Regions from separate parts of the Paenibacillus sp. TY11 genome, predicted to be linked through region 1. Evidence: riboswitches for the same ligand, from Rfam matches in the RefSeq annotation. Region 1 holds a riboswitch; the other holds the start of a gene.

The links. Region 1 has a riboswitch for ZMP and ZTP ahead of AC6EJC_RS26245 (TIGR01440 family protein). Riboswitches for the same ligand answer to the same signal wherever they lie in the genome.
Region 2: another riboswitch for ZMP and ZTP. It lies ahead of AC6EJC_RS24370 (bifunctional 5,10-methylenetetrahydrofolate dehydrogenase/5,10-methenyltetrahydrofolate cyclohydrolase); the one in region 1 lies ahead of AC6EJC_RS26245 (TIGR01440 family protein).

The regions. Positions count from the first base shown of each region.
Region 1 covers NZ_JCBAIQ010000044.1:7,221-19,338, reverse strand. Annotated here, with positions in the region: gene AC6EJC_RS26255 (manganese efflux pump MntP) at 1-280, shown strand, start outside; gene AC6EJC_RS26250 (low molecular weight protein arginine phosphatase) at 385-969, shown strand; ZMP/ZTP riboswitch at 1,048-1,129, shown strand; gene AC6EJC_RS26245 (TIGR01440 family protein) at 1,349-1,936, shown strand; gene glyA (serine hydroxymethyltransferase) at 2,058-3,308, shown strand; gene AC6EJC_RS26235 (carbohydrate ABC transporter permease) at 3,483-4,364, shown strand; gene AC6EJC_RS26230 (carbohydrate ABC transporter permease) at 4,364-5,200, shown strand; gene AC6EJC_RS26225 (ABC transporter substrate-binding protein) at 5,216-6,481, shown strand; gene upp (uracil phosphoribosyltransferase) at 6,837-7,466, shown strand; gene wecB (non-hydrolyzing UDP-N-acetylglucosamine 2-epimerase) at 7,578-8,747, shown strand; gene AC6EJC_RS26210 (AtpZ/AtpI family protein) at 8,919-9,173, shown strand; gene AC6EJC_RS26205 (ATP synthase subunit I) at 9,166-9,546, shown strand; gene atpB (F0F1 ATP synthase subunit A) at 9,576-10,400, shown strand; gene atpE (F0F1 ATP synthase subunit C) at 10,505-10,729, shown strand; gene atpF (F0F1 ATP synthase subunit B) at 10,842-11,330, shown strand; gene AC6EJC_RS26185 (F0F1 ATP synthase subunit delta) at 11,327-11,872, shown strand; gene atpA (F0F1 ATP synthase subunit alpha) at 11,892-12,118, shown strand, end outside.
Region 2 covers NZ_JCBAIQ010000030.1:47,782-59,899, forward strand. Annotated here, with positions in the region: gene AC6EJC_RS24315 (M20 family metallopeptidase) at 1-782, opposite strand, end outside; gene AC6EJC_RS24320 (MetQ/NlpA family ABC transporter substrate-binding protein) at 847-1,734, opposite strand; gene AC6EJC_RS24325 (methionine ABC transporter permease) at 1,778-2,440, opposite strand; gene AC6EJC_RS24330 (methionine ABC transporter ATP-binding protein) at 2,430-3,455, opposite strand; gene AC6EJC_RS24335 (Gfo/Idh/MocA family protein) at 3,781-4,782, opposite strand; gene AC6EJC_RS24340 (Rpn family recombination-promoting nuclease/putative transposase) at 4,973-5,869, opposite strand; gene AC6EJC_RS24345 (deoxynucleoside kinase) at 6,075-6,716, opposite strand; gene AC6EJC_RS24350 (deoxynucleoside kinase) at 6,716-7,336, opposite strand; gene AC6EJC_RS24355 (response regulator transcription factor) at 7,507-8,106, opposite strand; gene AC6EJC_RS24360 (sensor histidine kinase) at 8,103-9,236, opposite strand; gene desA (Delta(5) desaturase DesA) at 9,305-10,360, opposite strand; ZMP/ZTP riboswitch at 10,579-10,662, shown strand; gene AC6EJC_RS24370 (bifunctional 5,10-methylenetetrahydrofolate dehydrogenase/5,10-methenyltetrahydrofolate cyclohydrolase) at 10,776-11,642, shown strand; gene AC6EJC_RS24375 (cyclodeaminase/cyclohydrolase family protein) at 11,639-12,118, shown strand, end outside.

The sequences.
Region 1 (12,118 bases):
CTTTAAAGGGGACGGCGTACAGGTATTGGATCATCGTTCGCCTTTAGGCCTTTTGCTGTTTGCACTTGGGGTGAGCGTTGACTCATTTTCTGTAGGAGTGTCACTGGGTATGTTCCAAAGTGATCTGGTGCTGTCCGTTCTGGCGTTTGGCTTTTGCGGGGGAGCAATGGCGATGTTGGGCCTGCTATTGGGTCGCAAGGTCAGCCGTAATCTAGGAGATTATGGGGAAGCAGTGGGTGGTGCCATTTTGTTGGCATTCGGCTTTATGTTTATGTTTTGATTTTAGCGTAGACAGTGTAAAATAAATGCAGGATTATACTAAAGAATTAAGATTATAGTAATCCTCTGTTTTTATATATTTTTAACATACGGGGGGTGAAAACGTTGAAGAATATCTTATTCGTATGCACAGGGAATACCTGTCGCAGTCCAATGGCTGAAGGGATGCTACGTAAGTTGGCTGCTGAGCATGGGCTAGAACTGGAAGTGCGTTCTGCGGGAGTAGCCGCGATGGAAGGCACGCCGATATCCCGACATGCAGAGGCGGTTCTACGTGATCACGGTATATCCGATCAGATCACTTCAACCCCTTTGAGCGACGGGCTTGCCGGGTGGGCGCATCTGATCTTAACCTTGACGCAAGGACATAAACAGCACGTAATTCAGCGCTTTCCCCAAACGGCGGGAAAAGTATTTACGCTTAAGGAATATGTGGAGAACCGGGATGCGGTGTTGAATGATGTACAGGAGTTGGATGGTTTATATGCTTCACAGCAGTTGATGGCTTCACTCGGACAAGAGCTATCGGCACAGGAGCGTGAACGAATGATTGAATTACACCAACGGATTCCGGGCTTTGATATTTCAGATCCGTTTGGCGGTTCGCGAGAGGACTACGATGTCACAGCTGCGGAAATCCGTACGGCGCTGCATAAGCTGCTGGACAAGCTAAAGGCTTCTTCCGAATAAAATTGGTATTACTCATCTGTTTTGTACGGAATCTGTTGATTTTCGGCGGTTAATCCGTTAAGATAAGGTGGAAAAATGAGAATCCGATGTAACTGGCGACAAAAGTGGGATTAACCACGATGGAGCATCGGATATACGGCCGGTCGCCTGGGCAAAAGAGCAATTCCACATAGGTGTGGACTGCTCTTTTTTTCATATACAAGTTATGCCAGATTTTTAGCTGAGAGTTGATTCCTTTAAAGGTTCTCCATTTTTTCTGCTCGAAATCTGAAACATCGGCTATAATATAGTCAGATTGTGATCAGGAGAGAGTGTGTTGAACTTGGGGCATGAGACCGTGCCTAGTCTCTGAGAGGCTGTTCAACCAAAGGAGGTTCCAATGGTGGGACAATTGGATCATGAGATTTCGCTGGAAGCACAGACCACTTCTGTCGTGCGGGAAATCGCAGAAGCAGCCAGTCTCAAGGCTGGCCGCCTGCTAGTTATTGGCGCTAGCACAAGTGAAGTGGCTGGAAGTCGGATTGGTACGGCGGGAGCGCTCGATGTGGCTCAGCAACTGTTGTCTGGAGTAGAGTCCGTTCGCAGGGAGTATGGCTTTGATGTGGCGTTTCAATGCTGTGAGCATTTGAACCGAGCGCTGGTCGTTGAACGGGCTGTGCTGGAGCGACTGGGACTGATGGAGGTTGCAGCTGTTCCTGTTCGTACAGCAGGAGGCTCTATGGGCACCGTCGCCTATCGTTCTATGAGTGACGCGTGTTTGGCGGCGAACGTGCAGGCGCATGCCGGGATAGACATTGGCGAAACGCTGATTGGCATGCATCTGCGGCCGATTGCCGTTCCGTTTCGCCCAAGCCTTCGCTGGATTGGTGAAGCACGTGTGACAGCGGCGTTCACCCGTCCTCCACTTATTGGCGGACAACGGGCGGTGTACAGTCTGGAACAAGAAGTCGGCGGAAACTGCGATTAGCATTTGGCATGGCGGCATGTTTGTACTAAACTTTTTTTTGCATTGATATGAGGTACCCAACAGAGGAGCAGGCGTTTGCTTGTATACCCAACAATTGACTATGGAGAGGGAGTAATCAATCATGATGGAACACCTGCGTAAAAGTGACCCGGCAGTGATGGAAGCAATGGGACTTGAACTGAAACGACAACGCCACAATATCGAGCTGATCGCATCCGAGAATATCGTCAGTGAAGCAGTGATGGAAGCAATGGGCTCCGTGCTGACGAATAAATATGCTGAAGGTTATCCGAACAAACGCTACTATGGTGGTTGTGAGCATGTAGATATCGTCGAAGACATCGCACGTGACCGCGCGAAAGAACTGTTCGGCGCCGAGCATGCTAACGTGCAGCCTCACTCTGGGGCACAAGCCAACATGGCGGTGTATCTGGCAGCTCTCAAACCTGGAGATACTGTGTTGGGTATGAATCTGGCGCATGGTGGTCATTTAACACACGGAAGTCCGGTTAATGCCTCCGGCTTGTTGTATAACTTTGCTGCTTACGGTGTACGCGAAGATAATTTCCGCATCGACTACGATGAAGTGCGCAAGGCAGCCTTCAAGCACCGTCCTCGTCTGATTGTAGCTGGCGCGAGTGCATATCCGCGTACTATTGATTTTGAAGCTTTTGCTTCCATTGCCAATGATGTAGGTGCTCTGTTCATGGTCGATATGGCACATATCGCAGGTCTCGTGGCAGCGGGCATTCACCCAAGTCCAGTTCCGCATGCCCAATTTGTGACAACAACGACACACAAAACGCTGCGTGGTCCGCGCGGGGGTCTGATTCTGACTCGCAAAGCATGGGCGCAAGCGATTGATAAAGCTATTTTCCCTGGTACTCAAGGGGGGCCACTGATGCATGTGATCGCATCCAAAGCGGTTGCCTTGGGTGAAGCGCTCCAGCCATCGTTCAAAACCTATGCGCAAAACGTAGTTCGCAACGCACAAGTGCTGGCTGATACACTGCTGGCTGAGGGTATTAACATTGTATCCGGTGGTACGGATAACCACCTGATGCTGTTGGATACGCGCAATTTGAATATCACAGGTAAAGAAGCGGAGCATGTATTGGATTCCGTGGGCATCACGGTTAATAAAAACGCAATTCCTTTTGACCCGACTAGTCCGTTCGTTACCAGTGGGATCCGTATTGGTACACCTGCTGCGACATCTCGTGGTATGGATGAAGAGGCTATGGTCAAAATCGGTAAAATCATTGCCGAAACCCTTAAAAACCCAAAAGATGATACTGTATTGTCCAAAGCGAGCCAAGCGGTTGGCGAATTGACAGACAAGTTCCCGATCTATCCAGGAACTCAATACTAATTCATCGACATTTCTATTATTTATGTTATAAGGCTGTTTTCCTTCCGTAAGCTGGAGGGAGAACAGCCTTTTTTGATTCCGGACGACTCGAAACTGACATTTTTGGGTAATAAGCGATTACAGTAAGGATTTATTGCGCTTTCCTTCATGATCTACAACAAAGGAGTGATTGCATTGAGTCAAAGAAAATCCGCGCAATTATTACAACAACTCGTATTTGTAGGACCGATGGCGTTGTTTTTCGTCTTGATTATGGTCATTCCGTTCCTGCTGGGGCTGTATTATTCCATGACGAACTGGGATGGAGTATCTGAAAATGTCCGATGGCTCGGACTAGGAAATTACATTCATATTTTTAGAGATGATCCAGATTTCCGTAATGCGTTCTGGTTCACGGTCCGTTTTACCGTATGTGGTGTCATTCTGACGAACCTGATCGGCTTTTTCCTGGCCTATGCGCTTACAAAGCCGTTGCGTACCCGTAATGCGCTGCGAACTGTATTTTTTATGCCTAATATGATCGGCGGCTTGCTGCTCGGCTTCATCTGGCAATTTATATTTGTGCGCGGCTTTTCTGCGGTGGGGGAGGCGACAGGGCTTTCCTTTTTCAAACTGCCATGGCTGGGTGATGGGCCAACTGCTTTTTGGGGAACTGTCATTGTGTTTGTATGGCAATACGCAGGTTATCTCATGGTTATTTACATATCCTCGTTAAATAATGTCCCTCATGTCCTTACGGAATCGGCGCAAATAGACGGTGCGAGCCGAAGACAGATTTTGCGTCATATCGTAGTGCCACTTATTATGCCGGCAGTAACCGTCTGCTTGTTCCTGGCGATATCCTGGTCCTTTAAAGTATTTGAGTTGAATTTGGCTTTGACGAAGGGTGGACCATTCAAGTCGACAGAGTCCGTAGCGTTGGATATATATAATGAAGCGTTTACAAATAATCGTCTTGGATTAGGGACTGCCAAAGCTATGATTTTCTTTGTGGTCGTTGCGATCATTACCAGCATTCAGGTGCGTCTCACAAAGAAAAAGGAGGTCGAAATGTAATGGAAAAAACGTCAAACTATCGTTTTAGCACATGGGTTGCTGAAATATTGCTTATTGTGATCGGGTTGATCTTTCTGGTTCCGTTCTATTTTTTGCTCGTGAACTCTGTTAAATCTTTTGGCGACATTTTGGCCCATTCCGCTTCGTGGCCGACAACCTTCCGTTTTGAAAACTATGCTAACGCCTGGAATAAAATAAACTTTCCCACAGCGCTGGGGAATTCACTGATCGTCACGATCGTCAGCAATGCGCTTTTGCTGCTAATCAGCTCGATGGCTGCTTACCAGATGGTTCGACATGACACTCCTTTTAACCGGTTCCTGTTCGGTTTGCTTGTGGCTGCGATGGTAGTTCCTTTTCAATCCATTATGTTGCCGCTTATGGAAGTGTCCAACGTATTGAGTTTGAACAACAGTATACCGGGGCTGATCTTATGTTATCTGGGTTTTGGAGCGCCTTTATCCGTTTTTCTTTTTCATGGCTTTATTAAAACGGTACCTATCGAGATCGAGCAGGCTGCGAGGGTGGACGGTTCCTCCCGGTACGGGGTGTTCTTTCGCATCGTTTGTCCACTGCTGTTGCCTATGTTCGTAACCGTACTTATTTTGAACACCTTATGGATCTGGAATGACTATCTGTTGCCTTCGCTCATATTGAATGATCCTGAGCTCCGTACCATTCCAATTGCAACCTATATGCTGTTTGGCCAGTACACCAAGCAATGGGACTTGGCGCTGCCAGCGCTGGTATTGGGGATCACGCCAATTGTTGTGTTTTTTCTGGTGATGCAAAAATACATCGTTTCTGGCATTGCAGCCGGCGCGGTCAAAGGTTGATGGGAGGGATAACCGATGAAAAAAACAGCGCTGCTTGTCATCTCCCTGATGGTGCTGCTCGCATGTACACTTGCAGGTTGTGGAAATACGAAAGCTCAACAGAGTGGGACGAAAACGATACACATTTATCAATTCAAAGTAGAGATTTCGGAACCGTTGAACAAGCTGAAGGCAGAATATGAAAGAACGCACCCTGGCATCAAGCTGGATATCCAATCTGTCGGAGGCGGTACGGATTACGGTGCTTCGTTAAAAGCTAAATTCGCATCAGGCGATCAGCCCGACATTTTCACAAATGAGGGCTACCAGGACCGCGATACGTGGTTTGAGTACTTGGAGGATTTGTCGGATCAGCCATGGGTGAAGGATCTGGACGATTTCGCCCGTAAGCCGATGACGGTTAACGGTAAGATTTACGGACAGCCTATGAACCTGGAAGGCTTTGGTTTTGTCTATAACAAGGATTTGTTCAAAAAAGCGGGCATAACCAAACTGCCTCAGACGATGGATGAACTGGAGGAAGCAGCCAAGCGACTGAAAGCGGCAGGGATTATACCTTTTGCTAACGGGTATGCTGAATGGTGGGTTCTAGGGAACCACTTTATCAATATCCCTTTTGCCAGACAGCCGAACCCGGAAAGTTATGTTGAGGATTTAAACAAAGGAACTGCTCGCATCCCCGGTAACCCTGTGTTCGATCAGTGGGTGAAGTTGCTTGACCTGACCTTAAAATATGGAAATCGCAATCCTCTTACGACGGATTACAATACACAAGTAACATTGTTCTCGACAGGCAAGGCAGCTATGATGCACCAGGGCAACTGGACTCAGCCGCAAATGGATGGAATTAATCCTAACTTGAATTTGGGTATTCTGCCTACGCCTATAGACAATGATCCCTCCACAGGAGGTAGACTCGCTGTGGGAGTGGCCTCAAACTGGGTGGTCAATAAAAATTCGCCTGTGAAGCAGGAGGCAAAGGATTTTCTCAACTGGCTGGTCACATCGGAAACAGGCAAGCATTATATTACCAAGGAGTTTAAGTTCGTTCCCGCCTTCAAAAGTATCACGTCCAGTGACGAGACGACAGGTGATCTAGGTGCGGAAATATCTCGGCATGTGAGGGAAGGCAAGATATGGAGCTGGAACTTCCAACGCTTCCCGAAAGGGCTGAATCAGGATTTAAGCAGTAGTATGCAAGCCTATATTGCAGGAGTTATTACGAAGGACGAAATGCTACAGCAATTTCAGGGAGCGTGGGATAATTTGAAGTATAGATAAAAGAATACCGCTGCATGAGGATGCAAAGGCTATAGCTCAGGCAGAAAGTTTAAAGCTCGTAGGCTTTGACGGTCAAGTGCCGTCAGGGCCTTTTTGATGTGATTTTATGTGACAAAAGTCACCCATAAAGCGGTCTCATTAAGTATTTTACTTATCATATCTTTCCCTTGACAAAAGGTTGCGGTGGCAGGTGTTAAATCAATCAAGGGAATGTTATAATAAACAGGATTTACAGGCACGCATTGCATCTGTGCTTATTTGGTTTGTACAAATAGGTTACATAGATCCTTTCGACTCAGGATGTTCGATATGCTGGTGCGAAAGAACGTGACGATAATACCGGAGGGAATATATCATGGCAAAACTGGTGGTTTGTGATCACCCTTTGATCCAACACAAACTTACATTTATCCGCGATGTGCGGACCAACACCAAGGATTTCCGCGAACTGGTGGATGAAGTAGCAACATTGATGGCTTATGAAATTACACGGGATATCCCGCTGGAAAGCATTACGGTGCAGACACCAGTTGCTGAGACGGAAGGTAAAGTGATTTCTGGTCGTATGCTGGGCCTCATTCCGATTTTGCGTGCAGGCTTGGGTATGCTGGATGGCGTCGTTAAACTGCTGCCCGCAGCAAAGGTAGGGCATGTGGGACTGTTCCGCGATCCTGAGACATTGCAACCCGTAGAATACTATACGAAGCTGCCTACCGATGTAACTGAGCGTGAATTGATCGTGATTGATCCGATGCTTGCAACGGGCGGCTCGGCGATCGCGGCGATTGATGTTTTGAAAAAGAGAGGTTGCACTCAAATTAAAATGATGAATCTGATTGCCGCTCCTGAAGGAGTGAAAGCTGTGCAGGATGCGCATCCTGATGTAGACATTTATGTTGCTGCACTGGACGAGCGTCTGGATGATCATGGCTACATCATTCCGGGTCTTGGTGACGCGGGAGACCGCTTGTACGGAACCAAGTAGACTTCCTTTGGCGGTTCGGCAAAATCTATGGACGCTAAGACAGGTCATTTTTCTGAATAAGGGAAGATCTGTGAAGCGGGCATTTATTTATGAAAAGGGGTTCAACAGAAAATGTCCAAAATCAAAGTGATGACAATTTTTGGAGTGCGTCCGGAAGCTATTAAGATGGCTCCTCTCATTTTGGAGCTTCAGCGCCACCCGGAGCATATCGAGTCCGTGGTATGCGTCACAGCTCAACATCGCCAGATGCTTGATCAGGTTCTGGAAGTTTTTAATATTCACCCTGACTATGATCTGGATGTAATGAAGGATCGCCAGACACTCAATGAAATTTCCATGCGTGTACTTCAAGGTCTGGAACCCGTACTGCGTGAGGTCAAGCCCGATATCGTATTGGTTCACGGCGATACGCTGACGACTTTCCTGGCCAGCTACGCAGCCTTTATGCAGCAGATTGAAGTAGGGCATGTAGAAGCGGGCTTGCGGACGTGGAACAAGCTTTCTCCATATCCTGAAGAAATGAACCGTCAGCTGACAGGAGTACTGTCTGATCTGCATTTCTCGCCTACTTCTTTATCGGCTGGTAATTTGCGGAAGGAAAATAAACCTGAATCGCGAATATATGTAACAGGCAATACAGTAACTGACGTATTTCAGTATACGGTTCGCCAAGATTACGAGCACCCGGTACTGGACTGGGCTCAGGGCAAACGCCTGATTCTCATGACAGCACATCGCCGGGAATCCCAAGGGGAACCGCATCGTCAGATTTTTAATGCGGTTAAGCGAATTGCGGACGAGTTTGAGGATATCGCTATTGTTTATCCGGTTCATCCGAGTCCGGCTGTGAAGGAACCTGCATTTGAGATTTTAGGCAATCATCCGCGTATTAAGCTGATTGATCCGCTGGATGTCGTGGATCTGCACAATTTTTATCCACATACACATCTGATTCTTACGGATTCCGGTGGTCTTCAGGAAGAAGCGCCTTCGTTCGGAGTACCTGTCCTGGTGCTGCGTGATACGACTGAAAGACCGGAAGGAATTGAAGCAGGTACCCTGGAACTGGTAGGTACAAGTGAAGAGAATGTGTACAATCGGACCAAGGCTCTTTTGACAGATTCTGCGTTGTATGAGTCTATGAGTCAGGCAGCGAATCCTTACGGAGATGGACAAGCATCAGTGAGAATTGTCAATGCGATTTTGCACCATTACGGGGTTCAAACTGAACGTCCTAAAGAATTTCACACAATGTTCACAAAAGGTGTTCGTCCGATATAATTATTCTTTACAAGGCAAGCATACAGTTAAACTGTACGGTTACCAAGGGATACAGCATTTTAAGATGCTTTGTCGACTGATTTTATACTTTAGGGCGCTAAAATATCTCAATTGACAAAGCATCTTACATTTAAGTAAAATGGACTGGAATTGCAGGGGTGACATGGAAAAGTGGTCAAACCTTCCAAGCAAAACAACAACCGAAATAACACCGGAAATGCCTTCAAGGCTATAGGACTGGTGAGCGCGATCGGCATTGATTTGGCGATATGCACACTGGGTGGTTTCTATGCCGGAAAATGGATTGATGCCAAACTTGGTGGCTCCGGAATTTGGATTGGCGTAAGCGTTCTCGCAGGCTTGGTTGTAGGCGCATTAAGTATTGCCCTTGTGATCGGAAAGGTACTGAGGGATAACCATGAATGAGATGACCCGTATGCAAAAAATGTTATGGATCGTAGCGCTTGGTATTATGGCTCTGTGTTTCCTGGTCTCCGCCTTCATGCCCCAACATCGTGACATTGCTCACGGAATCATTCTGGGAACGGGAGTAAGCTGTCTTAATGTGCTGTATATGGCCTACAAAATTCGACAGGTTGCGAGTGCAGCTGCCGGTGAAGGCAAGAAGAAAAAGGTTGGCATCGGCTTTGGAATTCGGATTTCGACCTCTATTTTGGCGGTGGTGCTGGCGATAGAATTTCCGGCCTACTTCCATGAGATCGCTGTAATGGCAAGCCTGGTGACTGGTCAATTTCTTCTTTTAATTATAGGCATCATATTCGCGCTTCAGGAAAAATGATGGCTCAACTGAGAAAGGGGTGAGAAAACATGTTGCATGAATCACCGATTATCCAATTGGGCGGGTTTAACATTGACTTGTCCGTCATTATTATGCTGGTTGTGACCTGCGCGATTGTGTTTGGACTGGCTTTTGCTGCGACACGCAATTTGTCTGTGGACAATCCGAGCAAGCTGCAAAACTTTATGGAATGGGTTGTGGAATTCGTTCAAGGGCTCATATCCAGTACGATGGATTTGAAAAAAGGGAAGCCATTCCTCTCCTTGGGGATGACGCTTATCATGTTCATCTTCGTGGGGAATATGCTGGGCTTACCGTTCGGGATTGTGACCGAATTCGATAATGCGCAAAGTGCCCAAGTATTTGGACATGAAATCATTCCAGTCAAAGAAGCTTTAGAACAAGCACAAGCGTCTCACCCGGGCGAAGCTGCCCATGTAGGTATCAGCTGGTGGAAATCACCTACCGCAGATGCAGGGGTATCCATTGGACTGGCATTGATGATCTTTGTCTTGGTTCATTATCTGGGGATCTTCCGTAATACCAAAGCATACTTCAAGCATTACATTCAGCCATTTCCTTTCTTTTTGCCAATTAACCTGATTGAGCAGTTCTCAAAACTATTGACACATGGTATGCGTCTATTCGGTAATATTTTTGCCGGCGAGGTTTTGATCAGTGTTCTGCTGAAACTGACGACGATTGGTGTTGGAGGTTGGATTGCTTCGGTATTGGGACTCGTTGTCTGGCAAGGTTTTAGTATTTTTGTCGGCAGTATCCAGGCGTTCGTCTTTACCATTTTGACGTTCGTATATATTTCACAGGCAATTGACACGCATGAAGAAGAGCATTAGGTAAATTTAGTTTCGGGTTTTTAGTTAAGTTCAGGAGTGCGCTTCGCTCTTAACTGCAAATACATGTACAATACAAATACACATCTCTAAGGAGGATTTTAAAAATGGGAGCTTGGGCATTAATAGCAGCAGCTATCGCAGTAGGTTTGGGTGCGCTCGGCGCAGGTATTGGTAATGGTCTGATTGTAAGTAAAACGGTTGAAGGTATCGCTCGTCAGCCGGAGGCGAAGTCCTCATTGCAAACGGTAATGTTTATCGGTGTAGGTCTGGTCGAAGCCCTGCCTATTATCGGTGTCGTTCTGGCGTTTATTTTTTACGCTAAAGCTTAATGAATTAAACCTAGCAAGGTTTGGCGGGGAAGGCACAGCCATCCGCGCCTTCTTTGTTCGTTTGAACATGAAAGATCCAGAACCGACGTTCACCGGAAAGGAGTGACTTCAATTGAGTTTAAATTGGACAAGTATCGTTTTCACAATCATTGCATTTTTGATCTTGTACTGGTTACTGACGCGTTATGCATTCGGCCCTCTCTTTTCCGTTATGGAGAAGCGCCGTCAGCTTGTATTACAGCAAATGAATGAGGCGGCACAGACGCGTGAACAGGCTGTTGCTTATGTTGAGGAGCAAAAGCAGGCTCTCCAGCAGGCGCGTAAGGAAGCGTACGACATTATTGAGCAGTCAAAACAAACAGGTAACAAGCAAGCGGAGCAAATTATTGTTCAGGCCAAAGACGAAGCTGTCCGCCTGAAAGACGAAGCTGTTCGTGAAATCACAAGCGAGCGTAATAAGGCAGTTGCCGAGCTGCGCAGCGAAGTGGGTAAAGCTTCGGTACAAATTGCTTCCAAACTGATTCAAAAGGAAATCAAGGAAGACCAAGTCCAGGGAGAGCTTGTCGACCAATACCTTAAAGAGGTAGGAGGCAAAGCATGAGCCGGGATACGGTAGTTGCCAAACGGTATGCGAAAGCTTTGTATGAAGTGGCAGAGCAGGAACAGACCATTATGGAAACCGAGCAGGAGCTACGTGCTTTTGTAGAGGCTGTATCGGGGGATGCTGAAATCCGTAAATTCATTAATTCTCCTAACATTACGGAAGCGGTCAAGCTTCAGGTTCTGGCTAACAGTTTTGAAGGCAAGCTGTCTGCCTCGTTGATTAACACGATCAAGCTGTTGATTCAGCGCAGTAGAGCAGATTTATTCGAATCTCTCCTTGCCGGATACCTCGATATTCAGGAATACAAGCTGGGACTTGCTCATGCAAAGGTTTATTCGACTTATGCTTTAAGTGATCAGGAAAAAACAGCGGTAGCCGAGGAATTCGGAGCCCGTGAACATAAAACAATCCGTGTGGAAAATATAGTGGACCCGAGTCTGCTGGGCGGATTGAAAGTGGTTATCGGCGATACACTGTACGACGGCAGTCTGGCCGGCAAGCTGGATCGTCTCGAGAAATCCTTTAACAGACGAGTATAGAAGATAGGGGTGAACACACTTGAGTATCAAACCTGAGGAAATCAGTTCATTGATTAAAAGTCAGATTGAACAATATAAAAATGATATCGAGGTCGTTGAAGTCGGCACTGTTGTTGAAGTCGGCGACGGTATTGCCCGCGTCTACGGACTGGAAAAAGTTATGGCCGGTGAATTGGTTGAATTCGACACTGGCGTATTGGGCTTGGCGCTCAACGTGGAAGAAAGTAATGTCGGTGTTGTTATTTT
Region 2 (12,118 bases), on a different contig from region 1:
GAAACCTCCTCTGTGCGCTGCCAAGTGCTTGCCCGAATGAAAAAGCGTGCCGACGTATAGTCCGGAATGATATTGGGCGCGTCTCCTCCATGCGTAATGATGCCATGAATACGCACATCGGTCGGCAGTTGCTGACGCAAAGCATTGATACCGCTGAACAACTGCAGCACCGCATCGAGCGCATTGATTCCCTGCTCTGGTGATCCTGCGGCATGAGCCGCTTTTCCGTAAAAATGAAAGTCTAGCGGGTCAACTGCCAGACTCGGTGAGGTCAGCCGGGTCACACCGGATGGATGAACCATCAGCGCAGCATCAATCCCTTCGAACAGCCCGTGCTTCACGAAGCTGCCTTTTGCACTGCCATTAGGACCGCCTTCTTCCGCTGGTGTACCGAACACATACACCTCGCCTCCCGTCTCGTCGATCACCTGCGCCAAGGCGATGGCTGCTGCCGTGCTTGCGGTTCCGATAATATTGTGGCCGCAAGCATGGCCCAGACCGGGCAATGCATCATATTCAGCCAAGTATCCGATTTTCGGACCTGGTCTAGCAGAAGCCTTACGGGCAATAAATCCGGTTTCGTGTCCCGCTACATTACGAGTTACCTCAAACCCCGCTTGCTCCAGAATACCCGTCAGTGCCTGGGAAGCTTGAAATTCCTGATTGCCAATTTCGGGATTAGCATGAATAAACCGGCTCGTTTCCGTGTAAAGCTGACGAGACTCCTCAATTTTCTCAATAATCCGCTGTCTATGTGTATCGACCGTATTCGTTGTACTCATCGCAATCTCTCCTCTTTTCGAAAATAGATTAGTATGCTTCCAACCCTACTTCTGTTCAACATTCTTATTTCTTTTGCGCTTTAACATCTGCTACCAGCTTATCCAATGTGGCCTGCAGCTCTTCGGCAGACTGGTCTACCACGACGTTAGCTCCTTTGGAATCCTGTTTTACCGCCTCGGCTACATCAGCATCATGGTACAAATCCACGATCGTTTTGTAAGTCGCATTATCCTTATCCTCCGCACGGGCAGCAAACACGTTCACATATGGCTTCGCTTCTTCGCTGCTTGCATCATCCTTGTAGATGGCTCCATCCAGCTTGAGCCCGGCATCCGTAGCAACGCCGCTGTTCACGGCTGAGGCGGCTACATCAGACAAAACGCGCGGCGTCTGCTGGGCAACAACTGGAACAATCTCCAGCTTCTTAGGATTACCTTCTATTTCATCCGGGGTCGGATACAGGCCCGCGTCCTGCTTCAACTTAATCAGCCCGGCAGACTGGAGAAGTTTCAAAGCCCGTCCCTGATTTGAGGGATCATCCGGTATAGCAATTTTGGAACCGTCAGGAATATCCGATACGTTTTTGAATTTTTCAGAATACAGTGCCATCGGAGCGATAATCGTTGCACCAATAGGGACGATATTCACATCATTTTCTACATTAAACTGACTGAGAAAGGCCAAATGTTGAAAGGAATTCAAATCTACCTCTTTATTGGCGAGCGCCTTATTGGGTAATGTATAATCCGAGAAACTGATCAGCTCAATTTCAATATTTTTGGCCTCTGCTTTCTTCTTGAGCACATCCCAATACGTGTCCTCAGATCCTGAAACCCCGATTTTAACATGTACTTTTTCATTTGCATTTGAGCCCGAACCGTTAGCTGAGCAAGCAGATAGAACCGCTACACTAAGAATAGCTAGTAAACCCAAGCGAAATATTTTTTTCATTTTCATTTCCCCCTTAATCGTTATGTATAATACTCTGTTCCCATTAGCGCCGTAGAAATTTACGAGACAAGTAGTTCCCCGCATATTGGGCGACCTGTACAAAAAGGATCAGCAAAACAATCGTGACAATCATGACCGAAGTATCGAATCGTTGATAACCATAAGTCATTGCCAGATTCCCCAGACCACCTCCGCCCACCGTACCAGCCATGGCAGAGAAATCAATCAAGGCCACGGTAATAAACGTCAACCCAAGAATCAAAGGTCCCAGCGCTTCCCGAATCAACACACCCGTGATGATCTGAAATGGAGTCGCACCCAGTGCCTTGGCAGCTTCTATCATGCCCGGATCTATGGAGACCAGATTATTTTCCACAATTCTCGCGACAGCAAAGGCCGCTACAATAGTCATTGGGAAAATAGCCGCCGAGGTTCCAATCGTGGTTCCCATGATTAAACGCGTAAACGGGCTAATCGCCACTAAAAAAATGATAAACGGAATCGGGCGAATGATATTAATCAGCAAATTCAGAAACATAAACACAAATTTGTTTTCAAACAAGCTCCCTTTACGTGTCACATACAGTACTAAACCAATCATAAGCCCCAGAATACTGGCAAAAATCAGCGTGACAACAACCATCAAAAGCGTTTCCCCTGTAGCCTCCACTACCTTGAGCCAAAATGTATCCCAATTAACTCTCATGATCGACGACCTCCCTGACTTCCACCGTCGTTCGTAGTTCCTCCACGACCTTGTTAACTTCATCGTCTGCACCGATTAACTCGACAATTAAGCTTCCGAACAGCGCTCCCTGTAGCTCATTAATACTTCCATATACAATGTTGTAATCCAGATTATGCTTCCGTGTCGCTCTAGAAAGCACCGGTTCACTGGTCGCCCCACCCCGAAAAACAAGTCTGTACAATCGGCCAGCGTGATGCTCCCGAATCTTGCTCAGCAGTTTGGGTGAAAGCTGATCATTCAGTACAGAGCGAATAAAATTTTTCGTCGTCTTCGTCTGTGGATTGGCAAATATATCGAAAACACTGCCCTGCTCAATCACCCTACCATTCTCCATCACCGCCACACGGTCACAAATACTGCGAATCACGTTCATTTCATGAGTAATAAGTAAGATCGTAATCTGGTACTTTTCATTTACTTTTTTCAGCAGCCTCAATATATCTTCTGTCGTTTCCGGATCGAGGGCCGAGGTCGCTTCATCACAGATGAGAATATCGGGCGAATTCGCCAGTGCTCTGGCAATGCCGACCCGTTGCTTCTGCCCGCCAGATAACTGCTCTGGATAGGAATCCGCTTTGTCCTCCAATCCAACAAATTGCAGCAGCTCCTTAACACGAGCATCTATCTGTGTCTTGGGCAGTTTAGCCAGTTTTAGAGGATAAGCCAGATTCCCATACACAGTACGAGAGTTAAACAAATTAAAGGTTTGGAATACCATCCCGATCCGTCTTCTTAAATTCCTTAGTTCCTTGGGACGTATCTGAGTAACATCCTGATCATTAACGACAATTCGTCCCTCTGAGGGGCGTTCCAGTAAATTGACAAGCCTCAGCAGCGTACTTTTACCTGCACCGCTAAAGCCAATCACTCCGAAAATTTCTCCCTTTTCAACCGATAACGAAACCTCTTCCAGTGCATTTACCTTACGATTGGATAAGGTAAATATTTTGCTAACTTGTTCAAACTTTATCAAACTACTTCCCCCTTACGCCTACAATGTATGTATTCCTCCGCTCTATTTTAGTAATCCGGTTGATTTAATCGGATTTACGCCCTAAAAAAAGCTCCCTAATCTTCGTTCGGCCGAAGATGGGATTATTTAGCTGTATATTGCATTGTTAACACCTTAAGACAAGAAGGAGAATCTGTCAATAAAAAATGAATATAACCTTCTGACTCCTGTCATCATAATTGGTTACACTTTTAGGGCTACAAAGCCAAATAAGGCTAACCGTATATTTGCAAAGTTTGCAAAATCGGCAGCCCTTTGTGCATTGCAATCTCGATCATTCCACTGACTAATGTGTAGAAGTATTTTTCAAATCTGCTTCATAACGAAGGCCGAATTGTTGTCTTGCCTCCTCCATCACTTCAGCGACTGTAAGTGAACACTCCAAGGAGTTAATGGAACTGTTGCGTTCACCACTCTTGATCAAATCAATAAATTCCTGAATTTCATAATACATTGGCTCACGCGTCTGAGCTTTGGTCAGATCCTCAATCGTGCCGTCCCGATAATGAATTTTCACCTCATAGGGCTGACTGATTTTGTCGATCACCATCGTTCCATTCTCACCCTGAATTTCAGCAGGCAGATAGGAATCTGTAATTTTGGAATACATGACGATAGCATCCATATCAGGGTACTTCATCACGATACTGCCCTCGCCATCGACACCAGAGGATAAAAGTACACCTACCGCCCGAACCTCCTCAGGTTTGCCGAACAAAGTCACCATAGGATACAAACAATACACTCCAAGGTCCATCAAGGAACCATTGGAAAAGGCCGGATTAAACGCATTCAATACCTTACCTTGCTTAAAAGCATCAAAACGTGAGGAGTATTGACAATAGCTTGCAAAATAACGCCGAACCCGGCCTATTTTATACATATGATCCTTTATTATTTTAAAGTTAGGCATAAGTGTGGATTTAACGGCCTCCATCAGCAGAACATCGTTGTTGCGCGCGGCTTCGATCATGCTCTTCACCTCTGCTGCATTAGACGCAAAGGGTTTCTCACACAACACGTGCTTTCCGTGATTCATACATAAGATCGCCTGCTCCGCATGTAAGGAATTGGGGCTGGCAATATATACGGCATCGACCTGATCACTTGCGGCCATTTGCGCCAGGTCTGTAAAAACCTCCGGCTGGCTGTTATATTTGTCAGCAAAAGCTTTGCCCTTATCCTCTGTGCGTGAGTATACCGCCGTCAGAGAAAATTCGTCCGTCTCCATCGCAGCTTGAATAAACCTCTCTGTTATCCAGTTGGTTCCAACAATACCAAAACGCATCACAGTATCCCATCCTTCCCGTGAGTCATTACAATTCATATGTACCTATTCTCGCATTCCAGCCTAAACTTGTCCACTATACCGTTAGTCATATCTCATGCTTTAACATGTTCATTCGACAAAAAAAGACTGCAGTCTATCAGCTTAATTTATACTGATTGTACCACAGTCTTTATAAGTTTTTTGGGGTTTACACCTTCAGTGCACGAACTTCAGACTCGGTTAAACCGGATGCTTTTGCAATCACTTCGATTTCAAGCCCCATATTCAGCATATTCCGTGCAATTTCAAGCGCTTTTTCGCGCTCTCCTTCAGCTTTTCCTTCAAGCTTTCCCTCAGCCTTACCTAGCTTTAAACCTTCTTCCCTTGCGCCTTCGATCATGGAAGCCTCATCATGCAGATACTTTTGTCGGGCTTCGTACTGTAAACGCGCCTCTTTATCCTGACTTAGAAACTCCAGCGTAGTCATCGCCTTTTTCAAACTAGGTTCATTCATGGCTAATACCTCCCATTGAGATGGATTACTTCCCTTTAGAAACAAAAGCCAATTGACCAAGCTACTGCCACCAGCCGGAATCTCGTACTCATCCAGTTTGGGAAGTTCCAAAAAATGCAACTCCATATCATCACTAAACGGAATGCCTGTACGGTCCTCTGTCAAATGAAACACATTATGATATCGGCTGTTCGGCAGGAAAGAGTAATTCAAAATGTTGATTGTTACACACTTTCTCAGCAGTTTGTAAGATTGGCCTTCGTATAATTGTCCCGCATACTGCTTACTCCAATAGAATAAGGTTCGTTTATCCATGTCATATTTATTAAAAAGTTGCATCTCCACATTAATAAGCTGACCTTCCGACGTTCTGGCTCGAATATCCAAAATAGACTGCTTATCACGCGGGGCGTCTTTATCCGTATACGGATTCAGAAGTATAATTTCTGTTAATGAAGGTTTCCCAGCCTCCTCAAAGGTACGATTTAGAAAAGTTAAAAGAACATCACGGTTTTCCTCGCTTCCGAATATGCGCTTAAACAAAAAATCGTTGCGGGGGTCCAGCATTTCTACCAATAGAATCAGCTCCATCTGCTCATATTATACCACGCCAATAAATAAGAAAACACAATAAAGAACATATGTTCCTGTATTTATCAATCGATAATATATCATCTTTATGAGTGTCAAGCCACATTCCTGATGGATCATTTTCAGTATGTCTACCTGCACATATGTGCAAAGCTTTATAGATGTTAAACACGAAAAAACCGTCCTCGCGGACGGTCAATAATCTCTATTTTTTGGATATCACTTTGCCTACTTCTGCCAAGATGGCATCCATGGAAGCAGGGTCGTGTACATCGTACTCATCAATGTTCAGGCGCAGCACAGGACAGGCATCAAATTCGTTGATCCAGTTGGAATATCTGCGATGCATTTGCTCCCAATAAGATCGCTCAGTCTGGATCTCCATCTCGCGGCCGCGTTCCTCAATCCGACTCAGTATGGAGGGCAAGCTGCCTTCCAGATAGATCAGCACATCGGGGTGCGGGAAAAACGGGGTCATCACCATCGCCTCAAACAGGCTAGTATATGTTTCATAATCCGTTGGGTTCATCGTTCCCTGATCGGCATGCATTTTCGCAAAAATTCCTGTGTCCTCATAAATGGAACGATCCTGTACAAAACCTCCACCAGACAAGAAAATATTCTTTTGCTCCTTGAATCGTTCCGCGAGAAAATAAATTTGCAGATGAAAGCTCCATCTTTCGAAATCGTGATAAAACTTTTCTAGATATGGATTATGATCGACCTGCTCCAAAGAGGTTTTAAAACCAAGGCGTCCGGCCAAAGCACCGGTCAGCGTGGATTTACCTACACCTACCGTGCCCGCTACCGTAATTAGGGCATTCGCAGGAATGTTGTAATTGTTCACTATATAAGCTCCTTTACATCGGAAACAATTTGTTCAAATTGTGCCTGGTTTTCTACAAAATCAATTTCATTCCCGTTCACGGTCAATATACGAGGGGAAGGGGACTGCTCGGCGAGAAACTGAATGCCTTTATCATAATCTGTAATCAATTGCTCCAGGTAGGCGGGGTCCATCTCCTGTTCAAAGGAGCGTGCCCGCTTGCGAATTCTGCCCAGCAAGGTATCCAAATCTGCTTTAATATAAATGATAATGTCCGGCTTAGGCATATCATCTGTGAGCAAATGATAGATTTGACGATATTTTTCGAGCTTCACACCCTTAAGCGTGCGTTCAGCAAAAATCAGATTCTTGTAGATATGATAATCAGAAATAACAGGCTGAGCTTTCTCGATATATTGCAGACCGGTATCCTCCAGCTGCTTATACCGATTGCAGAGAAAGAACATTTCCAGCTGAAAGCTCCACTCATCTATATTTTGATAAAATTTATCGAGAAATGGGTTCTCCTCGACAATCTCTTTGATCATCGGCAAATGTAGCTCGGTTGAAAGCATTGAAGCCAACGTCGTTTTACCTGCTCCGATTGGCCCTTCAACGGCTATAAATGGGGCTTGTTTCATGCGGTTCTGCTCCTCCTTGTACTCCAGTCCATCCTGTGGACAACTATCCTATTGTATCACAAGGAAGTACGCTAAAGGCATACCAAATCTATGGATAAAACAAAAAAACAGAGCTGCTACGACTTGCTTCATAGCCTCCCTGTTTCTGCCTAGATAATTCTGTCTTTCCCTCATTTAAACCAACCTTTTTCATTAAAACGTGTAATCGCCTCAATCCGGTTACTGACACCCAGCTTATCGAGAATGACTGAAATATAATTGCGCACCGTCCCTGTCGTTAAATACAATTCACCAGCAATCTCTTTTGTGTTCTTTCCGTCAGCAATGAGCGCCAAAACGGTCTTTTCACGCTCAGTTAGCGGGTTGACTTCGGCATAAGCATCATCGACCAGTTCCGGGGCATAGATACGCCGGCCTGCCATAATACTGCGAATGGAAGAAGCCAGCTCTTCACTGGGACTGTCCTTGAGCAGATAACCGTGTGTACCCGCCTTGATAGCTCGTTCAAAATACCCGGGGCGAGCAAACGTAGTTAAAATCAATACCTTGCAATTCAAGCCTTTGAGTTCCTCAGCCGCATCCAATCCGCTCTTTATCGGCATTTCGATGTCCATAATGCATATGTCTGGCTGATGCAGCTTCACCAGCTCTATAGCTTCTTCCCCGTTGCTTGCTTTTCCGACTACTTTCATGTCCTCTTCCAAGTCCAGCAGGGAGGCTAGAGCACCCAGCAGCATACGCTGATCTTCCGCGATGACAATTCGAATCATGGCCCCACCTCCTCATTCGGCTTTTCAGTGATATTGGGCACTTTAATAACCAGGGTCGTTCCCTGATCTGAACGCAGCTCCATACATCCGTTCACGAATTCGAGCCTTTCCTTCATGCCTTTCAGGCCATTTCCCCGAAAAACCTCATTTTCCCCCGTAACGCCGACTCCATTATCCTGAATCCGCAGGGTTAATTCCTTACGAGACGGCTCAATGGTGATGGAACAAGCGGTGGCTCCACTGTGCTTAACCACATTGGTCACTGCTTCCTTCATACACATACTAAGCACATTTTCATTCATTAATGACGTATGCTCCAGCTTGGGGTCGCCCTCCAAGGTCAATTCAATGTGAGCAGCCTTTAAAATCTGCCGAATACGTAGTAGCTCATCCTCTAGTCGCATGCCGCGCATTTGAGTAACCATTTCCCGCACTTCTTTTAACGCGCTTCTCGCTGTGAGACGAACATCGTTAATTTCGACATGAGCCCGCTCCGGGTACTGATCCATCAGTTTGCCGGCCAAATCGCTCTTCAGCCCGATGAGTGACAGCTTCTGACCTAAGGTATCATGCAGGTCGCGCGCAATTCTTTGCCGTTCCTCCAGCTTAATCAATTCCGATATTTTCTTATTGGCATCCTCTAATTGGACTTGGAGCCGATCGCTTTTGTTGCGATTAAAATTCGTAATCGGAAGGAGAATCACACCGATCAGATTGAGTAAGATAAAAGGAATCTGCTTAATAAAAACTGGATTCTGAGAAACAAAACCATAATTAATCAATCCAATAGTAATAACCATTAAAATAATATACAGCGTCGTAAATGCAGCCTTACTTTTAATATTACCGATCAGATAGGCGATAAATATTGAAAAATACATATAGCTAAACAGCAGCGTCATTGTAATCGATATGGCAATCTGTACACTGGTCCAAAAGTATATGAGCCAGCCCTTCGAGACAAAAGCCAGTACATAGCAAGCAAAAAACACCAAAATAATGGCGGTACCCAGAATAATATGACTTGTAGATGAGGAGCTAAAAAAGTAAAAGGGCAGGATATAAAAGACGACCCACACATAAGGGCTAAGTCCCGTATTTCTTTGGAAAATCTGATACCATTTTTGCATCCTGCCCACCCTTTTCTACTTCACATGACTTATATCCCTTATCTTATCATACCAAATTCCGTACAAAGTTATTTTCTTTCCGTGCCTACAACAGGTGTAGGGATGGGTTTCGTAACTGTAACACGTTTGCTGAGGAGCGGCTTCACTTGTTTAAAGGTCAAAAAGGTTTTCGTGCTTTCATCCCAAAGTCGGAACTTCAAAGATTGCAGACTGCTACTCACCGTGATCGTGGTCGCCTTTTGAAGTAACGGTGTCGCTTCATGTGCTTTCTCCAAATTGTAATTTGGCACTTTTGGGCTCAAGTGATGAACGTGATGAAACCCGATATTGCCCGTAATCCATTGTAATACTTTAGGAAGCTTGTAGTAAGAACTGCCTTCTACGGCTGCATTAATATAACTCCACTCTTCATCATGCTCAAAATACGAATCCTCAAACTGGTGTTGTACATAGAACAGCCAGATTCCCAACATACCAGATACAAAAAAGATAGGTGCCTGTACGAGAAGGAATGCCTGCCATCCAATAGCCCAGCACAACAGTGCGTACAATACAGCAATGGATATATTTGTCACATGAGTGTTGATTTTTTCCTTACGTTTGGCTGTCTTGATATTAAACCGGTAGGAAATCAAAAAAGTATAAATCGGACCTAGCCCGAACATAACCCAAGGATTTCGATATATGCGATAGGCCAGCCGTGTCCATGTGGAAGCCTCTGTGTACTCTTCTACCGTAAGCACCCACATATCACCTGTGCCTCTTTTATCCAGATTACTGCTGGTTGCATGGTGGATCGCGTGACTATTTTTCCATTGGTGGTAAGGACAGAGCGTAATAATACCTGTAATCGTTCCCACAATGTCGTTCAGCTTGCGACTTTTGAAGAAGGATTGATGACCACAATCATGAAAAATAATAAACGTCCGTACCACAAACCCCGAAGCAACAATGGCAATTGGAAGCGTTAGCCAGTATGAAACCGACAGGCTAAGATAAGCGGCATACCACAATAGGATCAGCGGACCCAAGGTATTGATCAGTTGCAGAACGCTGGATTTCGTGTTTATTTTCTCGTAGGGAGCCATATTTTTTTTCAATTGAGCTAATGGGAGTTGTGTCATACTAATTATGATCCTCCTTTAAAATGACGCCCGTACCTTAATCCTGTCAGGCGTACATGTTGATCTAACTTCAGTATAAGGAGATAGCTGTATTCGCTGTAGTCATAAACGTCAGTTCGGTTGTATGACATTTGTCACATTGACAAGCGACATAACCTGTTTGCCAAATGTTCGCGGGTTTCTTTTCTGATGATTATTTGCTAAAATATAAGATATATAACGCTGTATGTGACTGGCGAAGTCAGTGGAATTAACCACGAGGGAGCATACAAAAAAGCGTACCGTTCGCCTGGGAGAAGTATTTGCAGAGGATTCGTCTGTCTTGACGACCTTGTGCAAATACTTTTTTTCGTTTTACAAGACCATGACACCCTGTTGATTCCAACATTCGATAAATTCAGAGGAGGCTTGGACTATGGCTATTATCATGAAATCCAAAGAAGCAGCTGAGCAAGTGTATGCAACGATCCGTTCCCAGGTAGAACAAATGAAACAGCAAGGACACCGTCCCCATCTGGCAACCCTATTGGTAGAAGGTGATCCGGCATCTGCATACTATGCCCGGACCAAGCAAAAAATAGCGGAGAAGCTGGGTATCTCATTTCATCTCCATACTTTTGATCGTCATGTTAGCGAAACCGAGCTCCTGCACCTAATCGGCAGCCTGAACGATGCATCCCATGTACATGGCATTATGCTGGAACTTCCGCTTCCCCAACATCTTTCCGCCTCCGTTATTAAACAATCCATCGCTCCCTATAAGGATATTGATGGAATTACACCTGATAACAAGCTGGCTACCGTGACAGGTGACGCCGGGCTATATCCCGCTACACCTCAAGCCTGTATCGAGCTGCTTAAGCATTACGGTCACACATTGGCAGGCAAAAATGTCACTCTCGTGGGCATCGGACAGACGGTGGGACTTCCCCTTTTCCACATGCTGCAAAGAGAAAATGCCACCGTTACCGCCTGTCATGCAGGTACACGTGATATTGCAGAGCATCTGAGCCATGCAGACATTGCCTTCGTCGCAGTCGGATGCCCTGATGTGATTACGCAGGATATGGTTCATCCCGGTCTGATTCTCGTGGATGCAGGCATTAACGAGACACTGGAAGGAAAAATCGTGGGTGATGCTGCTTTAGACGTTGTGGAAAAGGTACATGCAATTTCTCCGGTTCCCGGCGGTGTGGGCACCTTAACGACTGCGATTTTGTACAAAAATTTGCTCAAAGCGATACATTTGCAACACTATTCCAGAGAGGTGGTTTATTCATGAGTGAACTGTCGTGGAATAATTCCATCGGACATTTTCTGAAAGAGGCTGCAAGTGCAGCGCCTACCCCCGGCGGAGGAAGTGTATCCGCATTGGCTGCGGCACTAGGCGCGGCTATGACCTCCATGACCGCCAACCTTTCACAAGGAGAAAAATATGCGCACATCCATGAACAAATCACGGATGTCATTAGTAGCATGGAAAGATTGTCTACACATTGTGAGGAACTAATGGTCGCAGACATCCAATCCTTTGAACAGTACATGACCGCACTGCGCTTGCCCAAGGAAACAGACGAAGAAAAGCGCTATCGTACCCATTCCTTACAGACAGCGGTGATCGCTGCCATTGAGGTACCCATGCGTCTGCTGGAAGTATGCCGGGACGGATTGTCGCAAGCGTATAACATTGTGGAAATGTCCAATAAAAATGTTATTTCTGATCTTGGCATCGGCGCGATCCTGTTCGAAGCAGCAGCT